Regions from separate parts of the Streptomyces sp. NPDC046985 genome, predicted to be linked through region 2. Evidence: riboswitches for the same ligand, from Rfam matches in the RefSeq annotation. Region 2 holds a riboswitch; each other region holds the start of a gene.

Region 1 (5,702 bases), on a different contig from region 2:
GGGGAACGACGCCCGGAGCGACGCCTAGGGCGTGTTTCGAAAGTCCCGTCTGCCCGGCGGGCGGATGACGCTGCTTTCGAAACACGCCCTAGTGCGATGACCGGCGGACCCACGCGCGTCCCGCCGGACCGGGGCACGGCCCCGTCCGCTCGCCCGCTCAAGAGGGGCCCGTCACGAGCCGGACCCCAGGTGAGGCCCTGCGGCAGCCCAGGTGAGGCAGGGTCGCAGCCCAGGTGAGGCAGGGTCGCAGCCCAGGTGAGGCACCGTCGCGGGCGGCGCCCGCGCTCGTTAGGGTACGGGGGCGTGGCATCCCCTCCCCCGTACCCGACGCAGCCCCCCGCTCCCGTCCTCGCAGGCGGTGGGCCGGGGCGTCCGCACTGGTGGCAGCGGCGCAGGGTGCGCTACGGCGCCCTCGCCGCCCTGCTCGCGCTGTCCGGGCTGGTCATCCTCGCCCTGGTGCTTCGGCAGACCGGCGCCGAGGGACTGCTGGTGGGCCTCGGGCTGGCCGTGCTGCCCGTCCCGCTGCTGACGGCCGCCTTCCGCTGGCTGGACCGGGTCCACCCCGGCCCCTGGCGGAACATGGTGTTCGCCTTCGCCTGGGGCGCCTGCGCCGCCGCGCTCATCGCGCTCGTCGCCAACAGCTTCGCGACGAAGTGGATCGCGGCGGCGACCGCTGATCCGGGGGACGCGCACGCCCTCGGCGCGACCGTGATAGCGCCGGTGGTGGAGGAGTCCGCGAAGGCCGCCGCCGTCCTGCTGATCTTCCTCTTCCGCCGACGCGACGTCACCGGCGTCGTCGACGGGGCGGTCGTCGCCGGGGTGACCGCGACCGGGTTCGCGTTCACCGAGAACATCCTCTACCTCGGCACCGCCTTCGGCGCCGACCAGCTCACCGGCGACCGGGGCGTCGCCTCGGTCACCGCGGCCACCTTCTTCGTGCGGGTGGTGATGTCGCCGTTCGCGCACCCGCTGTTCACCGTCTGCACGGGCATCGGCTTCGGCCTCGCCGCCCTGGCCGGGGAGCGCCAGCGCCTGCGCCGCGTCCTGGCACCGGCGGCCGGGCTGCTGCTCGCGATGGGCATGCACGCCTTCTGGAACGGCTCCTCGGCCTTCGGCGAGTGGGGCTTCTTCGCGGTGTACGGGGTCGTCATGCTGCCCGCGTTCGGCCTGCTGACCTGGCTGGTGGTCTGGACCCGGCAGCGCGAGCTGCGGACCGTGCGCGAGGAGCTGCCCGGCTACGCCGCCGCCGGATGGCTGGCGCCCGCCGAGCCGTTCGCCCTGGGCTCCCTGCGGGCCCGGCGGCTCGCCCGCGCGTACGCGGCCCACCACCTGGGCAAACCGGCCGCGCGGACCGTCGCCCAGTACGAGGCGTACGCCACCTCGCTGGCCTTCCTGCGGCGCCGCGGACGCCTCGGCCGGGCCGGATCCGACATGGCCGCGCGGGAACGAGATCTGCTGCACGAGCTGTGGCGGCGCCGGGCGGTGGCGCGGCCCGCCCTCGAACACGCGGCCCGGATGACCGCCCCGCCGGTGCGGTTCGCCGCGTCGCCGTGGGCCGGATACGGGGCGCCGGGGGCGTGGGGAGGCCAAGGCGGGCACGGGGCCTGGGGAGGCCCGCACGGGCACGGGGCGTGGGGAGCCCACGGCATGTACGGGCAGCCGCAGTACGGCGTACCAGGGCCGTATTCGTACCCGTACCCGTACCTCTACGCGCAGCCGTATCCGGGCTGGTCCGGGCGGCCAGGGACGTCGCCCGGACCTGCGGCGGCGCCGGGGCCGTACGTGCCGCGCCAGCACGCCCCGGCCGTCCCCTCCCCCGCCCCCTACGTCCCGCAGGACCCGTACCGGGCGCCGTAGCGGAGGCCGGCACAACGCCCGGTGCGGGTGGGACGCCCGGTGCGGGTGGGACGCCCGGTGCGGGTGGGGCGCCCGGTGCGGGTGGGGCGGCTGCTCAGGCCGATGCCTGGGTGAGCTGGTCCAGTTCCTCCTGCGTCAGGCGCAGATCGGCCACCGCGAGCAGGGCCGGAAGCTGCTCCACGGTCCGCGCCGAGGCGATCGGAGCGGCCACCGTCGGCTGGGCGGCCAGCCAGGCGAGGGCCACCGTGGCGACCTCGGCGCTGTGCGCCTGTGCGACTTCGTCGAGGGCGGCCAGGACCTTCTGGCCGCGCTCGGTCGCCAGGTGCTTGGCGGCGCCCTCGGCCCGTGCGCTGTCGACCGTCGTGCCGGGCCGGTACTTGCCGGTCAGGAAGCCGGAGGCCAGCGCGTAGTAGGGGAGGGCGGCCAGGCCGGCGCTCTCGGCGAGGTCGCGCAGCTCGCCCTCGTAGGTGTCGCGCGAGACGAGGTTGTACTGCGGCTGGAGCGCCGCGTACCGGGCCAGGCCCTCCCGCTCGGAGAACTCCAGCGACTCCCGCAGGCGCCCGGCGGATATGTTGGAGGCGGCGATGTGCCGCACCTTGCCCGCCTTCACCAGCTCGTCGAGCGTGCCGATGATCTCCGCGACGGGGACCTCCGGCCGGTCGTAGTGGGTGTAGAGCAGGTCGATGTAGTCGGTGCCCAGGCGCTTCAGGGAGGCGTCGGCCGCGGCCCTGATGACGGGGGCGGTCAGCCCCTGGTGGTCGGGGTGCTGGCCGAGCTTGGTGGCGATGACGACGTCGGAGCGGTTGCCGCGCTCCTTGAGCCAGTCGCCGATGATCGTCTCGGACTCGCCGCCCCGGTTGCCCTCGACCCACGCCGAGTAGACGTCGGCGGTGTCGACGAAGTTGCCCCCGGCGGCGGCGTAGGCGTCCAGGACGGCGAAGGACTGCTCCTGGTCGGCGGTCCAGCCGAAGACGTTGCCGCCCAGCGCCAGCGGGAAGACCTCAAGATCGGACGAGCCAAGTGTGCGAAGAGAAGTCATGTATGCAGTCAACGATCGCCCGCTGCCTGCCATTCCTCGGCGCGCGCCGCATTGCCGCAAAAACCGGGCAAACGGTGTGGCTCAGGGGTTGAGGCCCCTGTCGCGCAGCCAGGGCATCGGGTCGATGGCGGCGGCCTGGCCGTTCGGATGCACCTCCAGGTGCACGTGCGGCCCGGTGACGTTGCCGGTGGCGCCGACGCGGCCGATGATCTCGCCGGTGCTCACCTTCTGCCCGACCGTCACGTTGATCGACGACTGGTGGCAGAACCACAGCTCGGTGCCGTCGTCGAGGGTGAGGATCGTCCGGTAGCCGTAGGCGCCGGCCCATCCGGCCTCGGTGATCGTGCCGCTGTGGATCGCCTTGATCAGGGTGCCGGTGGGCGCGGCGAAGTCGAGGCCGGTGTGGTGGCCCGAGGACCACATGGAGCCGGCCTCGCCGAAGGTGGAGGTGATGGTGTACGAGGAGGTCGGCAGCGTGTACTGCGCGGCCAGCTCCGCGCGTCTGACCTCTTCGGCCTTCCTCTGAACCGCCTCGTCCGCCTGCTTCTTCGCGGCGACGGCCTTGGCCTCGGCTTGCTTCCGCGCCGTGGCGACGGCCGCGTCGGCCCGCCGGGCGGCCGCGTCCTCCGCCGTCGCCTGCGCCTTGGCCGTGACCTGGCTCTGCTGCTGCTCGGCCTGGGCCATGATGCGGTTGCGCAGCGTCTCCCCTGCGTCGGCGCCGGTGCGCGTGCTCGCGGCGGAGACCGCGGTCGTCGTCGCGGGGCGCCCGGCGAGGTCGCTGAGCGCGGTCGCCGAGCCCCGCGCATCCTGCGCGCCGTCGTGACCGGCGCCGTCGAGCAGGGACTCCACGGAGGGCAGGTCGGGCAGCGAGATGGAGACCGGCGGCTTCCCGGTATGGGCGCTGGCCATCCCGCCCGCGCCGACGGCGGCCATGACGCCCACGCCGAGCACGGTGGAGCTGCGGGCGAGTCCGCCGCCGCGCTGCTTGGCGACACGGTGCCGGCCGCGCACCGGACGGAGCGAGTCCTCGGTGGGGTTCCACTCCTCCCAGGGCCCCTCGTCGGGGCGCCCGCCGTCGTGGCCGAAGGTCTCGGAGCGCTGGGTCGGCACGAACGGGGCAGCAGAGGCAGGCCGGTTGGACGCCACGCGGGCGTGCTCCTTTCCTTCCGTCGCCTACCGGGTTAGCTGACGGGTTCGGAACGGGAAGGTCTCCTACGCGCGTAAACCCGCCGTGCGACGACGGTGGAGTACGCCCGATTCACCCCAAGGTGGTGGTTCCCCGGTTCCCTCACGGGATTCGGCGCGTGCGCACGGAGCCGCCTCTTGTGACGGCTGTGACGACCGCGCTGCGTTATCGAACGTTAATAGACCCGCGCCAGAGATTCCAAGCCGTACGGCTTGATCATTCAGCCTTTTTGGCCGACCCGCAGGGTTCATGCACGGCCAAAACCGGGCGAGTTGACCGCGGGGCGGTGAGGGAGGCGGGGGCCGGTGCGCAGGGAGGCGGGGGCCGGGCGCCGGAACTCGCGCGTTCTGACGGTGCTTCAGGCGCCGCGGGAGTCACCGGAGCGCAGGGGAGGCGGTTGAAGCCGCCAGAAGCCGAGATCAGTCAGTCGCCCACTGTGAACGGGGCGCGAGGGACGCTGGACGTCGGAGACCGCGCACCTCAGCGAACGCACCCCAGCGGACGCACTCCCGCCGGGAAAACACTCAGGGCCGCTCCCGATCCGTAGATCGAAAGCGGCCCTGAGCCTTCAGTAGCGGGGACAGGATTTGAACCTGCGACCTCTGGGTTATGAGCCCAGCGAGCTACCGAGCTGCTCCACCCCGCGTCGATGAAGTAAACATACCTCATCCACGGGCCTGCTCGCGAACGCGTTGCCCGCGGACCTGCCCGCGGACCCGCTCGCCGACCGCATGTCCGGCCGCGCTCACGGAGCGCCCAGGTGCCGGTTGGGCTCCCGGGCGGCCTCCTCGAACTCCGGCAGGACGACGACCTCCGCACCGCCGCCCGCCAGCACGGCGCTCCCGTCGGCGCCCTCCACGAACGTGTCCGGCTCCCGCCAGGCCGTGACCACGCGCCGCACTCCCGCGTCGAGGATCAGCCGGGCGCACGGGCGGGGCCGCGAAGCGCGGCGGGCGCACGGCTCCAGGCTGCTGTAGACCGTGGCGCCGGCCAGCCGCGGATCCGCGGGATCGATCCTGGCCAGCGCGGCCTCTTCCGCGTGCACGACCGGGTCGCCGCCCTCGCGCGAGTGTCCGCGCGCCAGCTCGGTCCCGTCGGCGGCGACCACCACGGCGCCCACGCTGAAGGCGGTCCGCGACGGCGGGCACCGCGCCGCCAGCTCGCACGCGATCCGCAGCCAGTGCCGGTCCGCGGGAACGGCCGCGCCCGCGGCGCCGGGGGCGGTCGGCTCGTAGCGCATGAGGACGACGTCCCCGACGGACCGGCTCTCCACCAGCCGCAGCCGGCCCCCTTGGTACGCGCCCGGCCCGAACAGCCGAGGCGCCCGCGGGTCCCCCACGAACAGCGGGGCCAGGACGAGCTGCACCTCGTCGGCGAGCTGGCGCTGGAGCAGTTGGGTGTGCACCGTCCCGCCGCCCTCGACCATGAGCCGGCGCACCCCGCGCTCGTCGTGCAGGTGCTCCAGCAGGCGGCGCCAGTCGAGTACGGCGCCCAGGGAGACGACGGCGGCGGCGTCCGCGACGGCGGTCCCGCGCAGCCGCTCGGCGCCCGCGTCGGTGGTGTAGACGGCCTTCTCGCCGCCGGTGTGCCAGAAGCGCGCCTCGGGGTCCAGCGCGCCGG
Region 2 (5,702 bases):
TCCGGGCGGAAGATCCGGCCGACATTGCGCGCGTGGTTCTCCGAGGCGTAGAAGTCGACGTAGTCGGCGACGTCGAACGGCAGGTGCAGGGTCGCCTCGGACAGCGGGTGCAGGAACGGCGCGACGGTCTCCTGGTGAGGGGGCGCCGTCACCCAGGCCGTGAGCGCGCGCCGCACGTCGGACCAGGCGGTGCGGCCCGCCGCGAGCAGGGGGTTGAGGGTGGGCCGGCCGAGGAGGGCGGCATAGGGGGAGCCCAGCGCACGCGCCGCGGCGCCCGCGTCCAGGACGTGGTCGCCGAGCCGGACGCCGACGGTCCGCTCCTGCGATCCGGCACGGGAGAAGACGCCGTAGGGAAGGTTGTGCGGACCGAAGGGGTCGCCCTCGGGGACCTCGAAGGGGGGCATGGGGTGCTGCCTCACTCTCGTGTTCCGTGCGTTCCAGTGGCGGGCCACCCATACATGTGGCCGGACCACACGTTACGGGGGCGGCGGCTGTCTTGGGCAGGCTCTAAAGAGTTTGCAATGTCCGGATTGCTCTTGTCGGAGCACTCCGTTCCGGCTTAGCGTCTTTTGCGGGAGGCGGACGGGGTGGGTCCGCTCCCGTAGGGGGACCGGTGAGGGGACGCGTGGCCGGGAACGTGGCCGGGAGCACGGTCAGACACGTGGCCGCAGGCGTGGTCAGACACGTGGCCGGAAGCGCGGTCAGACACGTGGTCAGACATGAGGCCGGGAACGCCGTCAGCGTGCCGTTCGCGGCCGACCGCGACGTGCCGGGCCTGCTCGTGAAGTTCGGCGACTACCCGCTGCACCACGGCGGAGTCGGCGCCGTCCGCAGTCTGGGCCGCCTCGGCGTGCCCATGTACGCCGTCACCGAGGACCCCTACACGCCCGCGGCGTCCTCCCGCTATCTCGCTCGTGCGTTCGTCTGGCCGACCAGGGGCAGCGAGGAGGCGGAGCACCTGGTCGAGGGGCTGCTGCGGATCGGGCGCCGCATCGGGCGGCCCGCCGTCCTCGTCCCGACCGACGAGGAGGCCGCCGTCCTGATCGCCGAGCACCAGGACGAACTCGCGGGCCGCTTCCTCTTCCCGCGCGTCCCGCCCGGCCTGCCGCGCCGCCTGGCCAGCAAACAGGGCCTGCACGAGCTGTGCGCCGAGCACGGCGTCTCCTCCCCGGCCGCCGCCTTCCCCGACTCGTACGAGGACGTCGTCGCGTTCGCCGCGGACGCCCGCTTCCCCGTGGTGGCCAAGAACCGCGAGGCGTTCGCCCGCCGCAGCCGCCCCGCCGTGCACGGCACCACCAGGATCGCCACCCGCGCGGGACTGCTCGCCCTGGCCCGCGAGTGGGGCGAGAGACCCGGGGTGATCCTCCAGGAGTACCTGCCCCGGGAGGCGGCCGAGGACTGGATCGTGCACGCCTACGTCGGCGCGGACTCGACGCCGCTGGCGATGTTCACCGGGGTCAAGGTCCGCTCCTGGCCGCCGCACGCGGGCATGACGGCCAGCGCCTACGTCGTGGACAACCCGGAACTCGCCGACCTCGCCGCCCGTTTCGTCAAACAGATCGGCTACACCGGGATCGTCGACCTCGACCTGCGCTTCGACCGGCGCGACGGGCGGTACAAGCTCCTCGACTTCAATCCGCGCATGGGCGCCCAGTTCCGCCTCTTCGAGAACGAGGCGGGGGTGGACGTGGTGCGGGCCATGCACCTGGACCTGACCGGCCGCCCCGTTCCCAAGGGCGAGCAGCGCGCCGGGCGCCGCTACCTCGTGGAGAACATCGACCTGCCCGCCCTGCTCGCCTACCGCCGCAGCGGCTACACCACGCCGCACGCCCCGGCGAAGGCGAGCGGCACGGAGCTGGCGTGGCTGGCGGGCGACGATCCGCTGCCGTTCCTCGTCATGCTCGCGCGCTGCGCACGGCCGGGCGCGTCCCACCTCTACCGCCTGTGGCGCACCCACCGACGCGGCGGCGCCGGTCCCGCGACGGCGGGACCGGACGGCTGAACGCGGCGCGGGTTCCGCGACGGTGGCGCCGGGCGGTTGACCGCGGTGCCGGTCCTGTGACTACGGAGCCGGGCGGCTGACCGCTACGCCGGTCCTGCGAGCGCGGCCCTGGGCGGCTGACCGCAGCGCCGGTCCCGCGACCACACTCCGGGCGGCTGACCGCGGCCCGGAGGCCGTCAACTGGTCGGCGCGCAGAAGGAGTCGGCGGGAACTGGCCGGGCTTCGGCGGCCGTGGCCCCCCGTCGCCTCCCGTGGGGTTCGGGCGGTGGGTGGTCCGTATCCTCTGATCATGCCCGCACCCCCCGCGTACCGCCTCATCGCCACCGACCTGGACGGAACGCTGCTGCGCGGCGACGACACCGTGTCCGCGCGGTCGCGTGCCGCGCTCGTGCGGACGGCGGCGGCCGGTGCGCGGCACCTGGTCGTGACCGGCCGGCCGGCGCCGCGGGTGCGGCCGTTGCTGCGGGCCCTGGGCGCGACCGGGCTCGCGGTGTGCGGCCAGGGCGCGCAGCTCTACGACGCCGGGGCGGACCGCCTGCTGTGGTCGGTCGCCCTGGACCGGGAGGCGGCCGAGACCGCGCTCGGCAAGATCGAGGCCGAGGCGGGGGAGGTGTACGCCGCGGTCGACCAGGACGGAGCGGACGGGCTCACGCTCATCGAGCCGGGGTACCGGATGCCGCACCCGACCCTGCCGGCCCGGCGGATCGAGCGGCGCGAGGAGCTGTGGCGGGCGCCCATCATCAAGGTGCTGCTGCGCCATCCCACGCTGTCGGACGACGACTTGGCCGCGGTGGCCCGCGGCGTGGTCGGCTCGCTGGCCACGGTCACCATGTCGGGGCCGGGGACCGTCGAGCTCCAGCCCCGCGGCGTCACCAAGGCGACCGGGCTGGCGCTGGCCGCCGCGCGCCTCGGGCTGGGCCGCGAGCACGCCCTCGCCTTCGGCGACATGCCCAACGACGTCCCGATGTTCCGGTGGGCCGCCCGCGGCGTCGCCATGGCAGGCGCCCACCCCGAGCTGAAGGCGGTGGCCGACGAGGTCACCTCGTCGAACGAGGACGACGGCGTCGCGGTCGTCCTGGAGCGGCTGTTCCCCGAGTCCTGAACCGGACGGGCCGTCAGCGGCGTCGGAAACGCGTCAGCCCGATCGGACCGCCGTCGGATACGTGTCAGCCCGGTCGGACCGCCGGGCGGAAACGCGTCCGATCGCTAGGACGCCGGGCGGATCGCGTCCCACCGGCCGGTCCGCTGGGCGGAAACGCGTCCCACCGGCCGGGCCGCCGGGCGGAAACGCACGCGACCGGCCGGACCGCCGGCGGGGCCGGGGGCCGACCGGTCGGGTCGGCGGCGCCGGCCGGGGACGGGGCGTCCCTCGGCCGGGCCGTGCGGGTCAGTACGCGCCGTGGACGTTGTCGATGGTGCCGTACCGGTGGGCCGCGTAGTTGCAGGCGGCGGTGATGTTGGCGACCGGGTCGTAGATGTCCCAGGACGTGCCGTTCACGTGGTACGTGGTGAAGGTCGGCTGGATGACCTGGAGCAGGCCCTTGGACGGGATGCCGGCGCGGGCGTTGGAGTCCCAGAGGTTGATGGCCCTGGGGTTGCCGGACGACTCGCGTATGACGTTGCGGTAGATGCCGTTGTAGGTGCCCGGGATGTGCTTCTGGGCCATGACGGCGAGGGAGGCGCGGATCCAGCCGTCGAGGGTGTTCGGGTAGCCGATGGTGACCGCCGTCTTGACGGCGGGAGCGGTGGCCGGGGTGGCGGCGGAGGCGCAGCCCGCCCCGATCAGGGGGAGGGCGAGCACACCGGCGCCCGTGCCGCTGATGGCGAGGGTGCGGACGAGACGAGCGGTGCGGGCGCGGCGAAGACCGTTTCCAAGCATGGGAATTCCTCTCCGTCGCCTGCGAGGTGAGCTGTCGGGTTCGGGCGGGGAGGTGCCCGGCCGCGTCCTGTGCGGACGCGGCTTCACCCCGAGCCGCTCCGGAGCGGCCTCAACCGTGAGACGGCGTAGGCGTTCCGGCGCGGCGACTTACCTGGGTCCCCCGCTCCTGCCAAGAGTGTTCGGTCGTTGGATTCGGGCGGTGGCAGGATTCGGCGTCCACCCGGCAGGGCGGAACGTATGCGAGAGCACATGTCCTGAACAAGTGCCGGATTCGTACAAGTCCTATTTGACCTTGGTCTGAGGCGTATGGGGTACTAGATCCTTTGCAGTCGCCAAGGGTCAACTGGCATACGGGCGAAGGCGGGAAAGGGTGGGCGGGGCGCGCGGCGTCCAGGGTCGGACGTGACCCAAGTCACGGTTTGATGGGGCTGAGCCCAATTGCCCCTTAAGGGGAGGGGAAATGGCAATACGGTTAAATCGGACTTTGGATCGAAGGGGGTGGGGCGGCGGGTGCGAAGGCGGGGCGCGAAGACGTGTGACGGCTGTCACATCGAGTGAGGTTATGGCCCGTGCATACGGGAACATCTGTGGGCGGGCGCACGCGCGGGCGTCGCCGCGGGCGAGGAAAGGCGCGTCGACAGGCACCAGTTCCTACGGAGTGATCGACCCCATGCCAGGCGTGATCCCATGCCGGGCGTGATCCCCTGCCGCCCGGCCTGTAACGACAGGCGCTGGCGGTGATCGAAACGTGACCGGATACGCTGACTCGACTGATGGCAACGACCTATCGACGAACCGTGTAGGCGCCAGCAGACACCAGAAGACAGGAGACCCCTCGTGACCGTCGTCGGGCCGTTCGGACTGAGCGTGCGGGACCAGGCTCTCGAAGCCGATGTCCAGGCCGGATTGACGGCTGTCGAGGAAGGGCTGCTCGAAGCCACCAAGAGCGAGGTCCCCTTCATCACGGAGGCCGCGCAGCACCTGGTCACGGCGGGCGGGAAGCGCTTCCGGCCGCTGCTCGTGATGCTCGCGGCGCAGTTCGGCGACCCGTACGCGCCGGGGGTCGTGCCGTCGGCCGTGGTCGTGGAGCTGACCCACCTGGCGACGCTGTACCACGACGACGTGATGGACGAGGCCGCGGTGCGGCGCGGGGTGGCCAGCGCGAACACCCGCTGGGGCAACTCGGTCGCGGTCCTGACCGGCGACTTCCTGTTCGCCCGCGCCTCCCAGATCCTCGCCGACCTCGGCCCCGAGGCGGTCCGGGTGCAGGCGCTGGCGTTCGAACGGCTGGTCACCGGGCAGATCCTGGAGACGGCGGGCCCGCAGGACGGCCGGGACCCGGTCGACCACTACCTGGACGTGCTCGGCGGCAAGACGGGATCGCTGGTGGCCGTCTCCTGCCGGTTCGGCGCCATGATGTCCGGCGCCGACGAGCGGGTCGTGGACGTCCTGACGCAGTACGGGGAGCGGCTGGGCGTCGCCTTCCAGCTCGCGGACGACGTGCTGGACATCGCCTCCGACTCCCGCGAGTCCGGCAAGACCCCGGGCACGGATCTGCGCGAGGGCATCGCGACCCTGCCGGTGCTGCGCCTGCGCGAACGCGCGGCCCGGCTCGGGCTGGCCGAGGACGCCGCCCTGTGCGAGCTGCTGGAGTCCGACCTGACCGACGACGCGCGGCACGCGGAGGCCCTCGCGAAGCTGCGGGCGCACCCGGCCTTGGCGGACGCCCGCCGCGACACCGTGCGCTACGCGGAGGACGCGCGGGCCGCACTGGCCCCGCTGCGCGAGTGCGACGCGAAGACGGCGCTGCGGGAACTGTGC
Region 3 (5,702 bases), on a different contig from region 2:
CTGGGTCAGCGAGGCGGCGAGGGCGGGGCTGCCGCAGGCATGGACGAGCGTCTCGTGGAACCAGCTCCCCAGGGAGCGCAGTTCCTCGCCGCCGTCCGCGGCCCGCTCCTGCCCCAGCCTGACCAGCCCGCGCAGCACTTTCAGATGGGCCTCGGTGCTCCGCTGGGCGGCGCGGGAGGCGGCCAGCGGTTCCAGCAGCAGGCGCATCTCCAGGAAGTCGGCGGCCTCCTCCCCGGTCGGCTCCGCCACATAGGCGCCCGCGTGCCGCCGCGTGACCACGAAGCCCTCGGCCTCCAGGGTGCGCAGGGCCTCGCGCACGGGGACGCGCGAGACGCCGTAGCGGCGGGCGAGGACTTCCTCGGTCAGTCTGCCGCCCCGCTCGTGGACGCCGGCGACGATGTCGTCCCGGATCGCGGTGCACACCGAGTGCGCCGGAATGCGCATGACCGACCTCCGCAGATTCCGCCGAGATTCCCGCGCCGCACCGACGACGCGCGTATGCAGTGACTCTATTCCACGGCGCCGGGATATTTGACGGGGGCCGCAATTCAGCGACGTTTTTCAGACAACGAAAACACGGCGATGGGACCGGCGTGCGGGATCGGACAGCCGAAAGCCCCGGCATGAAAGCCGGGGCCTCGGGGATCTTCTTTGGGTCCAATCGCGGGGGGGGGGGGGCGTGGTTGCGGAGGACCCGGTTGCGGGGCCCCCGCGCGCAGGCTTCCCCTGCGCGGGCCCTTCCCGCGCGTGTCCGCCTGTCAGGCGTTCACGCCGTGCTCGCGGAGGTAGGCGACCGGGTCGACGTCCGAGCCGTAGTCCGGGCCGGTACGGGCCTCGAAGTGGAGGTGGGGACCGGTGGTGTTGCCGGTGTCGCCGGACAGGCCGATTCGCTGACCGGGAGTGACCTGCTGGCCCACCGAGACGCCGACGGACGACAGGTGCCCGTACTGCGTGTACATGCCGTCCGCCATCCGGATCACGATCTGGTTGCCGTACGCCCCGCCCCAGCCGGTCTGGACGACGGTGCCGGCGCCGACGGCGTGGACGACGGTGCCGCTCATGGCGTGGAAGTCGATGCCGGTGTGCACGCCGGAGGACCACAGGGCGCCGCCGGTCTTGTAACCGGTGGAGACGTAGGAGTCGGCGATCGGCGGCACGAAGGCGTTGAGCCGCCGGCGCTCGGCCGCGCGGGCGGCGCGCTCCTTCGCCTCGCGCTTCTCCGTCGCCAGCTCGGCGGCCCGCTCACGGGCGGCCTGCTCGGCCCGCTTCCGCTCGGCGGCCTGCCGCTGGGCGACGGCCTGGGCGTCGATCTTCTCCGCGACGGAGTCGCCGGCGCTGATCACCGAGGTGAGGCCGGTGTCCTGCGAAGCGGGAGTCTCGGCGGCGAGGGCCGGGGCCGCGGCGAGGGCGCCGACGACGCCGGTGGCGGTGAGAGCCGCCACGCCCGCCGCGCGGGCGGTGGTGCGGTGCGTTCTTCCGGGACGGCGATGCCTCCCGGCGGGGCGCGTGAACGCCATGCAGACGATGGTCCTTTCCTTCCCTCTCGCCTACCGGGTTAGCTGACGGGTTCGGAGCAGGAAGGTCTCCTACAGGCCCCCTCGCGCGATGCGCGCGGGCGCCCGATTCACCCCAGGGACGGTGGGTCCCCGGCTCCCCTGGCTCGCGCCGTACGGGGACTCGGCGATGACTGTCCGGTGCCGCGGCTGCGGCGCAGTGCCCGACGGACAGCCGGACCGACGGTAAGGGGGGCCGCTTCCCCTTCCCAAACGCGGCAGCCTCTTTGTAGCGCACGACACAGAGCAGACGGGCATCGTCTTCCCGAACGGCCCCAATACGGACACGGCGGGGCCCTGGTGACGCTTCGGTCACCAGGGCCCCGCCGTGCTTCGCCGTCGCCGGCGCCGCGCCGAGCCGCGCTACTCGGCCGCGACGACGGTGACCTGACCGATGCCCAGGGCCTCGACCGGCGCCTTGATCTGCGCCGCGTCGCCGACGAGCACCGTCACCAGGCGGTCCTGCGGGAAGGCGCCCACGACCGCCGCGGTGGCCTCCACCGTGCCGGTGGCGGCGAGCTGCTGATAGAGCGTCGCCTGGTAGTCGTCGGCCAGGTGCTGCTCCACCTGGTCGGCCAGCGTGCTCGCCACGGCGGCGGCCGTCTCGTACTTGAGCGGGGCCACGCCGACGAGGTTCTGCACGGCGACGTCCCGCTCGGCGTCGGTCAGGCCCCCGGAGGCCAGCCTGCGCAGCACCGTGAACAGGTCGTCCAGAGCCGGTCCGGTGTTCGGCGTGTCGACCGAGCCGCTGATCGCGAGCATGGCGGCGCCGGAGCCGTCCGGGGCCGAGCGCAGCACCTGGCCGAACGCCCGCACGCCGTAGGTGTAGCCTTTCTCCTCGCGCAGGACGCGGTCCAGGCGCGAGGTGAGGGTGCCGCCGAGGCAGTACGTGCCGAGCACCTGCGCGGGCCACACCCGGTCGTGCCGGTCGGGGCCGATGCGGCCGATCAGAAGCTGCGTCTGCACGGCGCCGGGGCGGTCCACGATGACCACGCGGCCGGTGTCGTCGGCGGTCACCGGCGGCACGGGCCGCGGCTTGGCCTGCGTGCCGGTCCAGGCGCCCAGGGTCTCGCCGAGCAGCTCGTCCAGGTCAATGCCGGTGAGGTCGCCGACGACCACGGCGGTGGCCGTGGCGGGCCGCACGTGCCGGTCGTAGAAGGCGCGGACGGCCGCCGAGTCGATGGCGGCGACGGTCTCCTCGGTGCCCTGGCGCGGACGCGACATGCGCGCGGCGGCCGGGAAGAGCTGCCGGGAGAGTTCCTTGGCGGCGCGGCGCGAGGGGTTGGCCATCTCGTGCGGGATCTCGTCGAGCCGGTTGCGCACCAGCCGCTCGACCTCGGAGTCCGCGAACGCGGGCGCCCGGAGGGCATCGGACAGCAGGCCGAGCCCCTTGGCGAGCCGGGAGGCGGGAACCTCCAGGCTGAGCCGCACTCCGGGGTGGTCGGCGTGCATGTCCAGGGTGGCGCCCGCGCGCTCCAGCTCGGCCGCGAAGTCCTCCGCGGAGTGCTTGTCGGTGCCCTCGGCGAAGGCGCGCGCCATGATCGTCGCGACGCCGTCCAGGCCGGCCGGCTCGGCCTCCAGGGGCGCGTCGAGCAGCACCTCCACGGCGACGACCTTCTGGCCGGGGCGCTGGCAGCGCAGCACCGTCAGGCCGTTGTCCAGCGTGCTCCGCTCGGGCGCCGGGAACGCCCAGGGCCGGGCCTCTCCGGCCTCGGGGCGGGCGTGGAAGTCCATCGTGGCGAGCTCGGTCACTTCGCCGCCTCCTCGGTGTCGTCGGTGGCGTCCGCGTCCGGCGCCTGGTCCTGTGCGTCGCCGGCGGTCGGCTCGTAGACGAGCACCGCGCGGTTGTCGGGGCGCAGGCGCGCCTGGGCGACCTCCTGGACCTCCTCGGGCGTCACCTCCAGCACCCGCTGCACGGCGGTCAGGGCGAGCTGCGGGTCGCCGAACAGGACGGCGTACCGGCACAGTTCGTCGGCGCGGCCGGCGACCGTGCCGAGCCGGTCCAGCCACTCGCGCTCGAGCTGGGCCTGGGCGCGCTCCATCTCCTCGGCGGTCGGGCCCTCCTCGGCGAACCGGGCCAGCTCCTCGTCGATGGCGGTCTCGATGACCGGCACCTCGACGTCGCCGGACGTCTTCACGTCCAGCCAGCCCAGGGAGGGGGCGCCGGACAGCCGCAGCAGGCCGAACCCGGCCGCCACGGCGGTGCGGTCGCGGCGCACCAGCCGGTTGTACAGGCGCGAGGACTCGCCGCCGCCCAGGATGGTCAGGGCGAGGTCGGCCGCGTCGCTCGCGCGCGTGCCGTCCTGCGGGAGCCGGTAGGCGGCCATCAGGGCGCGGGCCGGGACCTCCTCCTCGACGACCTCGCGCAGTTGCCCGCCCATGACCTCGGGCAGCGAGCCGTCACGGGGCTCGGGCTTGCCGTCGTGGGAGGCGATGGAGCCGAAGTACTTCTCGATCCAGGCGAGCGTCTGCCGCGGGTCGATGTCGCCGACGACGGAGAGAACGGCGTTGTTGGGCGCGTAGTACGTCCGGAAGAACGCCCGCGCGTCCTCAAGGGTGGCCGCGTCCAGGTCCGCCATGGACCCGATGGGCGTGTGGTGGTAGGGGTGGCCCTCCGGGTAGGCGAGGGCGGTCAGCCGCTCGAACGCCGTGCCGTAGGGCACGTTGTCGTAGCGCTGGCGGCGCTCGTTCTTGACGACGTCGCGCTGGTTCTCCATCGACTCGTCGTCCAGCGCGGCGAGCAGGGAGCCCATGCGGTCGGCCTCCAGCCACAGGGCCAGTTCGAGCTGGTGCGCGGGCATGGTCTCGAAGTAGTTCGTGCGCTCGAAGCTGGTGGTGCCGTTGAGCGACCCGCCGGCGCCCTGCACCAGCTCGAAGTGGCCGTTCCCCTTCACCTGGGCGGAGCCCTGGAACATCAGGTGCTCGAAGAGGTGCGCCAGCCCGGTGCGCCCCTCGACCTCGTGGCGGGAGCCGACGTCGTACCAGAGGCACACCGCCGCGACGGGGGTCAAGTGGTCCTCGGACAGCACCACGCGCAGGCCGTTGGCCAGGCGGTGCTCGGTCGCTGTCAAACCGCCGGAGCCTGCCTCGGCTGTGGCCGTGTGACCCATGGGCATGTACGTCCCTTCGATCGCGGTGGCGGTCCGCGAACCGCCCCTGTCCTGCCGTCCTGCCACTGTATGCAAGCGGACGGACGCCTGGCGAAGTTCCCGTGCGCGGTACGCCGGGAGCTGATCGGACGGCGGACGGAGGCACGGGGACGGGCTGACGCGGACCAGGGACGGACCGGGGGCGGAGCAGGGACGGACCGGGGGCGGAGCAGGGACGGACTGGGGACAGACCGCGGAAAGTCGTGGGAAGCACGGCGAACCGGCGGGCGGCGGGGCCGCTGGGGCGGGGTCTGGTCCGCGTTGTCAGTCCGGCGGTCCACAATGGTCCGCGTCAGATCCCGTCACTCGCCTCAGCAAGGAGCCGGCAGCGATGGCCCGCCGCAGCACCAAGACCCCGCCGCCCGACGACTCGTACGAGGAGAAGATCCTCGACATCGACGTCGTCGACGAGATGCAGGGCTCCTTCCTCGAGTACGCGTACTCGGTCATCTACTCGCGCGCCCTGCCGGACGCCCGGGACGGTCTGAAGCCGGTGCACCGGCGCATCGTCTACCAGATGAGCGAGATGGGCCTGCGCCCCGACCGGGGGTACGTGAAGTGCGCCCGCGTGGTCGGCGAGGTCATGGGCAAGCTCCACCCGCACGGCGACGCGTCGATCTACGACGCCCTGGTGCGCCTGGCGCAGCCCTTCTCGATGCGGGTGCCCCTCGTCGACGGCCACGGCAACTTCGGCTCGCTGGGCAACGACGACCCGCCCGCCGCCATGCGGTACACCGAGTGCCGCATGGCCGAGGCGACGAGCCTGATGACGGAGTCGATCGACGAGGACACCGTCGACTTCGCGCCCAACTACGACGGCCAGGAGCAGGAGCCGGCCGCGCTGCCCGCCGCCTTCCCGAACCTGCTGGTGAACGGCGCGTCGGGGATCGCCGTCGGCATGGCCACGAACATGCCGCCGCACAACCTCGGCGAGGTGATCGCGGCCGCCCGGCACCTGATCCGTTACCCGAACGCGGACCTCGACGCGCTGATGAAGCTC
Region 4 (5,702 bases), on a different contig from region 2:
GGGCGCGGCGCTGGCCGCGCTGGGAGTGCTGCGCCGCGAGCCGGAGCGCGCGGCGCGGGCGCGCGCGGTGGCCGCCGGGCTGCACGCGCGCCTGACCGCGGCCGGACTGGCGGCGGTGCGCCCGGACGCCGCGGTGGTCTCCGTGCGCGCGCCGTCTCCGGAGGCGGCCGTGCGCTGGGCGGCGGACTGCCGTGCGGCGGGCCTGGCCGTGGGCTGTTTCCGGCCTCCCTCCGTGCCCGACGGCGTCTCCCGGATCCGGCTCACCGCCCGCGCGGACCTCTCCGAGGCGCAGATCGAACGCGCCGTGCGGGTGATCGACGAGACGCGTCCCTGACCCGCCGGCGCAGGGCGCGGCGCCGCCTCGTGCCGTGACCGGAGAAGTGCACCGGCCCGCCCTTTCCGGCCACCGCACGAGGCGTGCTGACCCGCCTGAACCACCCTGCGAGTCAACACGCCCGGCACGTCGATGTCCTGATCCCCGCCGTCGTGCCCCGGTCAGAGACGGGACAGTGCGGCGGTGAAACCAGACCAGCTCTCCGGGGAGAACAGCAGCGCGGGACCGGCCGGGTGCTTGGAGTCGCGCACGGCGAGCAGTCCGGCGCCGGATCCCGACGACGGACGGGCCGTCTCGACGCAGTTGTTGGCGCCCGTGCTGTAACTGCTGCGCAGCCACCGCGCGCCGTGCAGATCAGTGCTGGAAGGTACGTTCCGCGGTCGAGCGGACATGGCGCCTCCTTACGCGCTCGTACGCGCCGTCACCCGCCCCGGCTCAGGGCGGCGATGAACTCCAACGAGTCCTCGGTGGACAGGGCGTGGAAACGAAGGGTGTCGAAGGCCCCGGTATAGGCCCCCACGTCTTCTTTCCGTTCGAGGTGGAGGCTACGCGTCAAGTGGTCGAGAACGACCACATCCAGATCAGAAGTGTTCGAAAAAGAGAAGATAACGAAAGGCCCGGTGATGCCGATGTGCGCTCCCGCGGCGAACGGCAGGATCTGGAGCCGTACGTGCGGCAGCCGCGCCGCCTGGGCCAGCCGCTCCCGCTGCCGCGCCATGGTCTCCGGGCCGCCGACCTCCCGGCGCAGCACCGCTTCGTCCAGCACGGCGTTCAGCTCCAGCGGGGGATCGGCCCGCAGCACGTCCTGGCGGGCCAGCCGTACCTCCACCAGCGCGTCCAGCCGCTCGTCGTCCAGTTCTCCCACGGCGGCCCGGGTCACCGCCCGCGCGTACGCACGGGTCTGGAGCAGCCCGGGGATCACGGAGGTCTCCAGCGTGCGCATCGCGGTCGCCTGGGACTCCAGGCTGATGAAGTCCCGGTAGGCCGACGGCAGCACCCCGTGATAGGCGCGCGACCAGTGCGGCCGCCCCTCCTCGCCGTCCCCGGGCCCCGTCAAGGCCATGATCAAGTGGCGCGATCGGGAGTCGCGCACCGCGTACGCGTCCATCAGCAGCCGTACGTCGGCCGGTTTCGCCCCGCTCGCGCCCGTCTCGATCCGGCTCACCTTCGACTGGTGCCAGCCCACCCGGCGGGCCGCCTCCTCACTGGTGAGACCGGCGTCGGCGCGCAACGCGCGCAGTTCGGCGCCCAGTTTCCGGCGGCGCACCGCGGGACCGTGCCGCATCGACTGCTCCTCGCTCCTTCGCCGGGCCGACCACAGCAGCCTCCGGCGCCCCGCGTCACATACGGTCTCCTGTCGCAGAGTTCACCGGATCGAGCGATAGATATATGCACTTCTCGGCGGATCGCCTCCGTGACCGTCCCAGCGGTGGCAGGGTGACGGCCACGCACAGTCCGGGACCGTACGCGCGCACCATCCACACCGCGTCGGAACCGCCGTCCGCCGGGGAATCCGGCGGCCGCGGTCCGGATCCGGCGGGATCCGGCGTCCGACGAGACCCGACGGGAAAGGGACGACGTCGCCATGGCAGACCATCTGGAAGCATCCGTCACGCTGCCGAGCGACCCCGCCTCGGTCCCCGCCGCGCGGAGCTACGCGGTCGGCGCCCTCGCGGAGTGGGGCGTGCCGTCGGACGCGGAGATCGCCGACACGGTCCGGCTCATCGTCTCCGAACTCGCCGCGAACGCCGTGCTGCACACCTCGGGCCAGTCGCCCACCTTCACGGTGGACCTCGTGCTGGAGCGCGACGAGCGGTTGCGCATCGGCGTCACCGACGGGCACCCGCAGTTCCCCAGACGACTGCCGCCCGCCCTGCGGCAGGACGGCGGCCGGGGCATGGTGATCATCCGTTGGCTCACCGCGGAGTGCGGCGGCCGGCTGACCGTGCTGCCCACCTGCGAGGGCGGCAAGACGGTCTGCATCGAACTCCCCTGGGCCTTCCGGGACCGTCCGGTCACCACGACCGACCCGCAGAACCGCTGAGGGAGCGTCAGCGCGTGAGGCTTCCTCCTCCTGAGTGCACCGTGGTGACGGCAGGACGGGATGTCCGCCACCGTGCCGCGGCCGGTCAGTTGACCCGCCCGTACCAGACGCTGTGGCTCCAGATCTTCTCCAGCCGCACGACGGACCCGGTCCTCGGCGCGTGCCACAGCCTGTCCCGTCCGGCGTAGATGCCGACGTGGTAGACGTAGGGGCCCGCGTGGAAGAACACCAGGTCCCCGGCTCTTCGGCTGCTCGCGGAGATATGCCGCGTCCCGTTGTACTGCTGGGCCGCCGTGCGGGGCAGCTTCTTGCCCGCCTTGCCGAACGAGTACTGGGTGAGCCCGGAGCAGTCGAACCGGCGCGGTCCGGTCGCCCCCCACTGGTAGGCGGCGCCTTGCTTGGACGCCGCGATCTGGAGCGCCCTGGTGGCCATGGTCGCGGCGGCGGCCTCGGGGGCGAGGCCGGGCGCCACCACGGTGCCGCTCACGGCGGCGAAAGTCAGAGCCGAGGCCGTACCGGCCCTGGCCATCAGTGACGGGACACGATTGAGCGCAGTCATGCGCAACCCTTCGTCAGCCGCCTGTGAAGGATGACCTGTCGGGTTCGGGCTGGCGAAGTAGCCCGGCCGCGGGGAAACGCGGCTTCACCCCAAGGGCGGCCAGGCCCGGCCATGGCGTGACCGTGCCGGCGACCCGTCGTGCTCGGGTCCTCCACTCCTGCCGATCCACTGCCGTCGACCGGTCGTCCGCGCGGCGGCAGGACTCGGCGTCCGCCCGGACCGCCCCGCCGCTGTGGCGGGGGCTTGTCGTCAGACAGGGATCTTGACCCACAGATGTCCGAAAATCCCAACGCAACCGGGCATGTGTGACGTTACTCACCAGTCGCCCGTTCGGGTGGGCACCCGTGCTTTCCGCCTGTCACCGCCCTGCGCGGCGACGCCCCCCACCAGCGGCAGAACGGCCGGTTCCGCCCTCCGCCCAGGCGCGCCGCGCAACCGGAGCGAGGGGAGAAGGAGTCGCCGTTTCCACCGAAAGGCCGTACGTCATTTGGTCGCCGCAGGGCGTGTCCGCGCCGCCCGGACCCTCCGCCGGCGCCCCTGCGGAGCGCTCCCGGCCGCCGGAGGCGGGCCGGCGTCCGTCCGTCCTCCGGTCGTGCGCGGAGACCTCCTGAAGCAAGCTGGGGGTGGAACTCCGGCCGCTCGACGACCCAGGGGATCTCCATGGCGTTCTTCGCGATTTCCCAGTGGCATCCCCTCACGCCGCTGTCCGTCACGGATCTGGCGGTGGAACACGAGCGGCTGCACGAGGAAATCGAGCAGCTACGACGCGCCGTGACCTCGCACGCCGTCATAGACCAGGCCATCGGCGCCGTGGTGGCCTTCGCGCGCATACCCCCCGACGACGCCTGGCGGGTGCTGCGGGACGTCTCCCAGCGCACGAACACGAAGGTGCGCACGATCGCCGAGCGCGTCCTGAAGTTCGCCCAGGGCGGGGCCCTGTCCGACACCGAGCTGGAGGAGCTGCGCCACGCGCTCGACCGGCACGCGGTGCGCCTCTCCTAGGCGCCGGATGACACGTGATGACCCGTATGGAGCAGTCCGTGCGTCGGTCGTGGGGCGATCGAGGTCTGGTTAACGTCGCCGAAACGCCGACGAACTAGCCTCGCCTTCCACGCCACCTGCGGTTTTTCCATCCGTATCGCCGGACATGGGACGCTTCGTCCCTGTGCGAGACCTGTCCCGTCGCGGTGGCTGCGGCAACCGGACCCCGCACGGTCCGGAGCGAGGACTGTGAGGTGGGCCCGTGCAACTGACCCCGCACGAACAAGAGAGGCTGCTCATCCATGTGGCGGCCGACGTGGCCGGGAAGCGCCGGGCCCGAGGACTGCGCCTGAACCACCCGGAGGCGGTCGCCCTCATCACCGCGCACCTCCTCGAAGGCGCGCGGGACGGCCGCACCGTCGCCGAACTCATGTCCTCCGGGCGCGAGCTGCTCACCCGGGACGACGTCATGGAGGGCGTCGCGGAGATGATCCGCGACGTCCAGGTCGAGGCGACCTTCCCCGACGGCACCAAGCTCGTGACCGTCCACGAGCCGATCGTCTGAAGGGGGCGCCGTGATTCCCGGAGAGATCCTGTTCGCCGACGACCCGATCGTCTGCAACGAGGGCCGCGAGGTCACCCGGCTGACCGTGCTCAACGCCGCCGACCGGCCGGTCCAGGTCGGCTCGCACTACCACTTCGCCGAGGCCAACCCGGGCCTGGACTTCGACCGCGCCGCCGCGCGCGGCAAGCGCCTGGACATCGCCGCCGGAACCGCCGTGCGCTTCGAGCCCGGCATCCCCGTCGACGTCGCCCTCGTGCCGCTGGCCGGCGCCCGGATCGTGCCCGGCCTGCGCGGCGAGACGGGAGGCGCCCTCGATGCCTGAGATCTCCCGCGCCGCCTACGCCGACCTGTTCGGCCCCACGACCGGCGACCGCATCCGGCTCGCCGACACCGACCTGCTCGTGGAGATCGAGGAGGACCTCTGCGGCGGCCCCGGCCGCGCCGGCGACGAGGCCGTGTTCGGCGGCGGCAAGGTGATCCGCGAGTCCATGGGGCAGTCGCGCGTCACCCGCGCCGAGGGCGCCCCCGACACCGTGATCACCGGCGCCGTCATCGTCGACCACTGGGGGATCGTCAAGGCCGACGTCGGCGTCCGCGACGGCCGGATCACCGGCATCGGCAAGGCGGGCAACCCCGACACCATGGACGGCGTCCACCCAGACCTGGTGCTCGGCCCGGAGACCGAGGTCATCGCGGGCAACGGGCGGATCCTCACCGCCGGCGCGGTCGACGCGCACGTGCACTTCATCTGTCCCCAGATCGCCGACGAGGCGCTGGCCTCCGGCGTCACCACCCTGGTCGGCGGCGGCACCGGCCCGGCCGAGGGATCGAAGGCGACCACCGTGACGCCCGGCCCCTGGCACCTGGCCCGCACCCTGGAGGCGCTGGACGCGTACCCGCTCAACATCGGGCTGCTGGGCAAGGGCAACACCGTCTCGCACGAGGCGATGCTCTCCCAGATCCGCGGCGGAGCGCTCGGCCTGAAGCTGCACGAGGACTGGGGGGCCACGCCCGCCGTCATCGACGCCGCGCTCACCGTCGCCGACCGGACCGGCGTCCAGGTCGCCATCCACACCGACACCCTCAACGAGGCCGGCTTCGTCGGCGACACGCTCGCCGCCGTCGCCGGGCGCGGCATCCACGCCTACCACACCGAGGGCGCGGGCGGCGGCCACGCGCCCGACATCATGACCGTGGTCTCCGAGCCGCACGTGCTGCC

The links. Region 2 has a riboswitch for cyclic di-AMP ahead of ABZ861_RS13065 (transglycosylase SLT domain-containing protein). Riboswitches for the same ligand answer to the same signal wherever they lie in the genome.
Region 1: it holds a riboswitch for cyclic di-AMP, as region 2 does, so the genes downstream of both, ABZ861_RS14925 (M23 family metallopeptidase) here and ABZ861_RS13065 (transglycosylase SLT domain-containing protein) in region 2, are expected to answer to the same signal.
Region 3: it holds a riboswitch for cyclic di-AMP, as region 2 does, so the genes downstream of both, ABZ861_RS23670 (M23 family metallopeptidase) here and ABZ861_RS13065 (transglycosylase SLT domain-containing protein) in region 2, are expected to answer to the same signal.
Region 4: it holds a riboswitch for cyclic di-AMP, as region 2 does, so the genes downstream of both, ABZ861_RS11150 (C40 family peptidase) here and ABZ861_RS13065 (transglycosylase SLT domain-containing protein) in region 2, are expected to answer to the same signal.

What each region holds. Positions count from the first base shown of each region.
Region 1 covers NZ_JBEYWK010000010.1:16,838-22,539, forward strand. The annotation lists gene trmB (tRNA (guanosine(46)-N7)-methyltransferase TrmB) at 1-28, shown strand, start outside; gene ABZ861_RS14915 (PrsW family intramembrane metalloprotease) at 304-1,857, shown strand; gene ABZ861_RS14920 (aldo/keto reductase) at 1,952-2,896, opposite strand; gene ABZ861_RS14925 (M23 family metallopeptidase) at 2,978-4,042, opposite strand; cyclic di-AMP (ydaO/yuaA leader) riboswitch at 4,050-4,209, opposite strand; tRNA gene ABZ861_RS14930 (tRNA-Met) at 4,655-4,728, opposite strand; gene ABZ861_RS14935 (dihydrofolate reductase family protein) at 4,828-5,702, opposite strand, start outside.
Region 2 covers NZ_JBEYWK010000008.1:191,529-197,230, reverse strand. The annotation lists gene fahA (fumarylacetoacetase) at 1-404, opposite strand, end outside; gene ABZ861_RS13075 (ATP-grasp domain-containing protein) at 743-2,002, shown strand; gene ABZ861_RS13070 (HAD family hydrolase) at 2,292-3,104, shown strand; gene ABZ861_RS13065 (transglycosylase SLT domain-containing protein) at 3,390-3,881, opposite strand; cyclic di-AMP (ydaO/yuaA leader) riboswitch at 3,885-4,090, opposite strand; gene ABZ861_RS13060 (polyprenyl synthetase family protein) at 4,719-5,702, shown strand, end outside.
Region 3 covers NZ_JBEYWK010000019.1:27,064-32,765, forward strand. The annotation lists gene ABZ861_RS23665 (GntR family transcriptional regulator) at 1-444, opposite strand, end outside; gene ABZ861_RS23670 (M23 family metallopeptidase) at 759-1,517, opposite strand; cyclic di-AMP (ydaO/yuaA leader) riboswitch at 1,530-1,693, opposite strand; gene ABZ861_RS23675 (pitrilysin family protein) at 1,917-3,305, opposite strand; gene ABZ861_RS23680 (pitrilysin family protein) at 3,302-4,669, opposite strand; gene ABZ861_RS23685 (DNA topoisomerase IV subunit A) at 5,034-5,702, shown strand, end outside.
Region 4 covers NZ_JBEYWK010000007.1:86,759-92,460, forward strand. The annotation lists gene ABZ861_RS11130 (8-amino-7-oxononanoate synthase) at 1-334, shown strand, start outside; gene ABZ861_RS11135 (DUF397 domain-containing protein) at 496-726, opposite strand; gene ABZ861_RS11140 (helix-turn-helix transcriptional regulator) at 756-1,619, opposite strand; gene ABZ861_RS11145 (ATP-binding protein) at 1,920-2,378, shown strand; gene ABZ861_RS11150 (C40 family peptidase) at 2,464-2,937, opposite strand; cyclic di-AMP (ydaO/yuaA leader) riboswitch at 2,941-3,156, opposite strand; gene ABZ861_RS11155 (ANTAR domain-containing protein) at 3,598-3,939, shown strand; gene ABZ861_RS11160 (urease subunit gamma) at 4,181-4,483, shown strand; gene ABZ861_RS11165 (urease subunit beta) at 4,494-4,805, shown strand; gene ABZ861_RS11170 (urease subunit alpha) at 4,798-5,702, shown strand, end outside.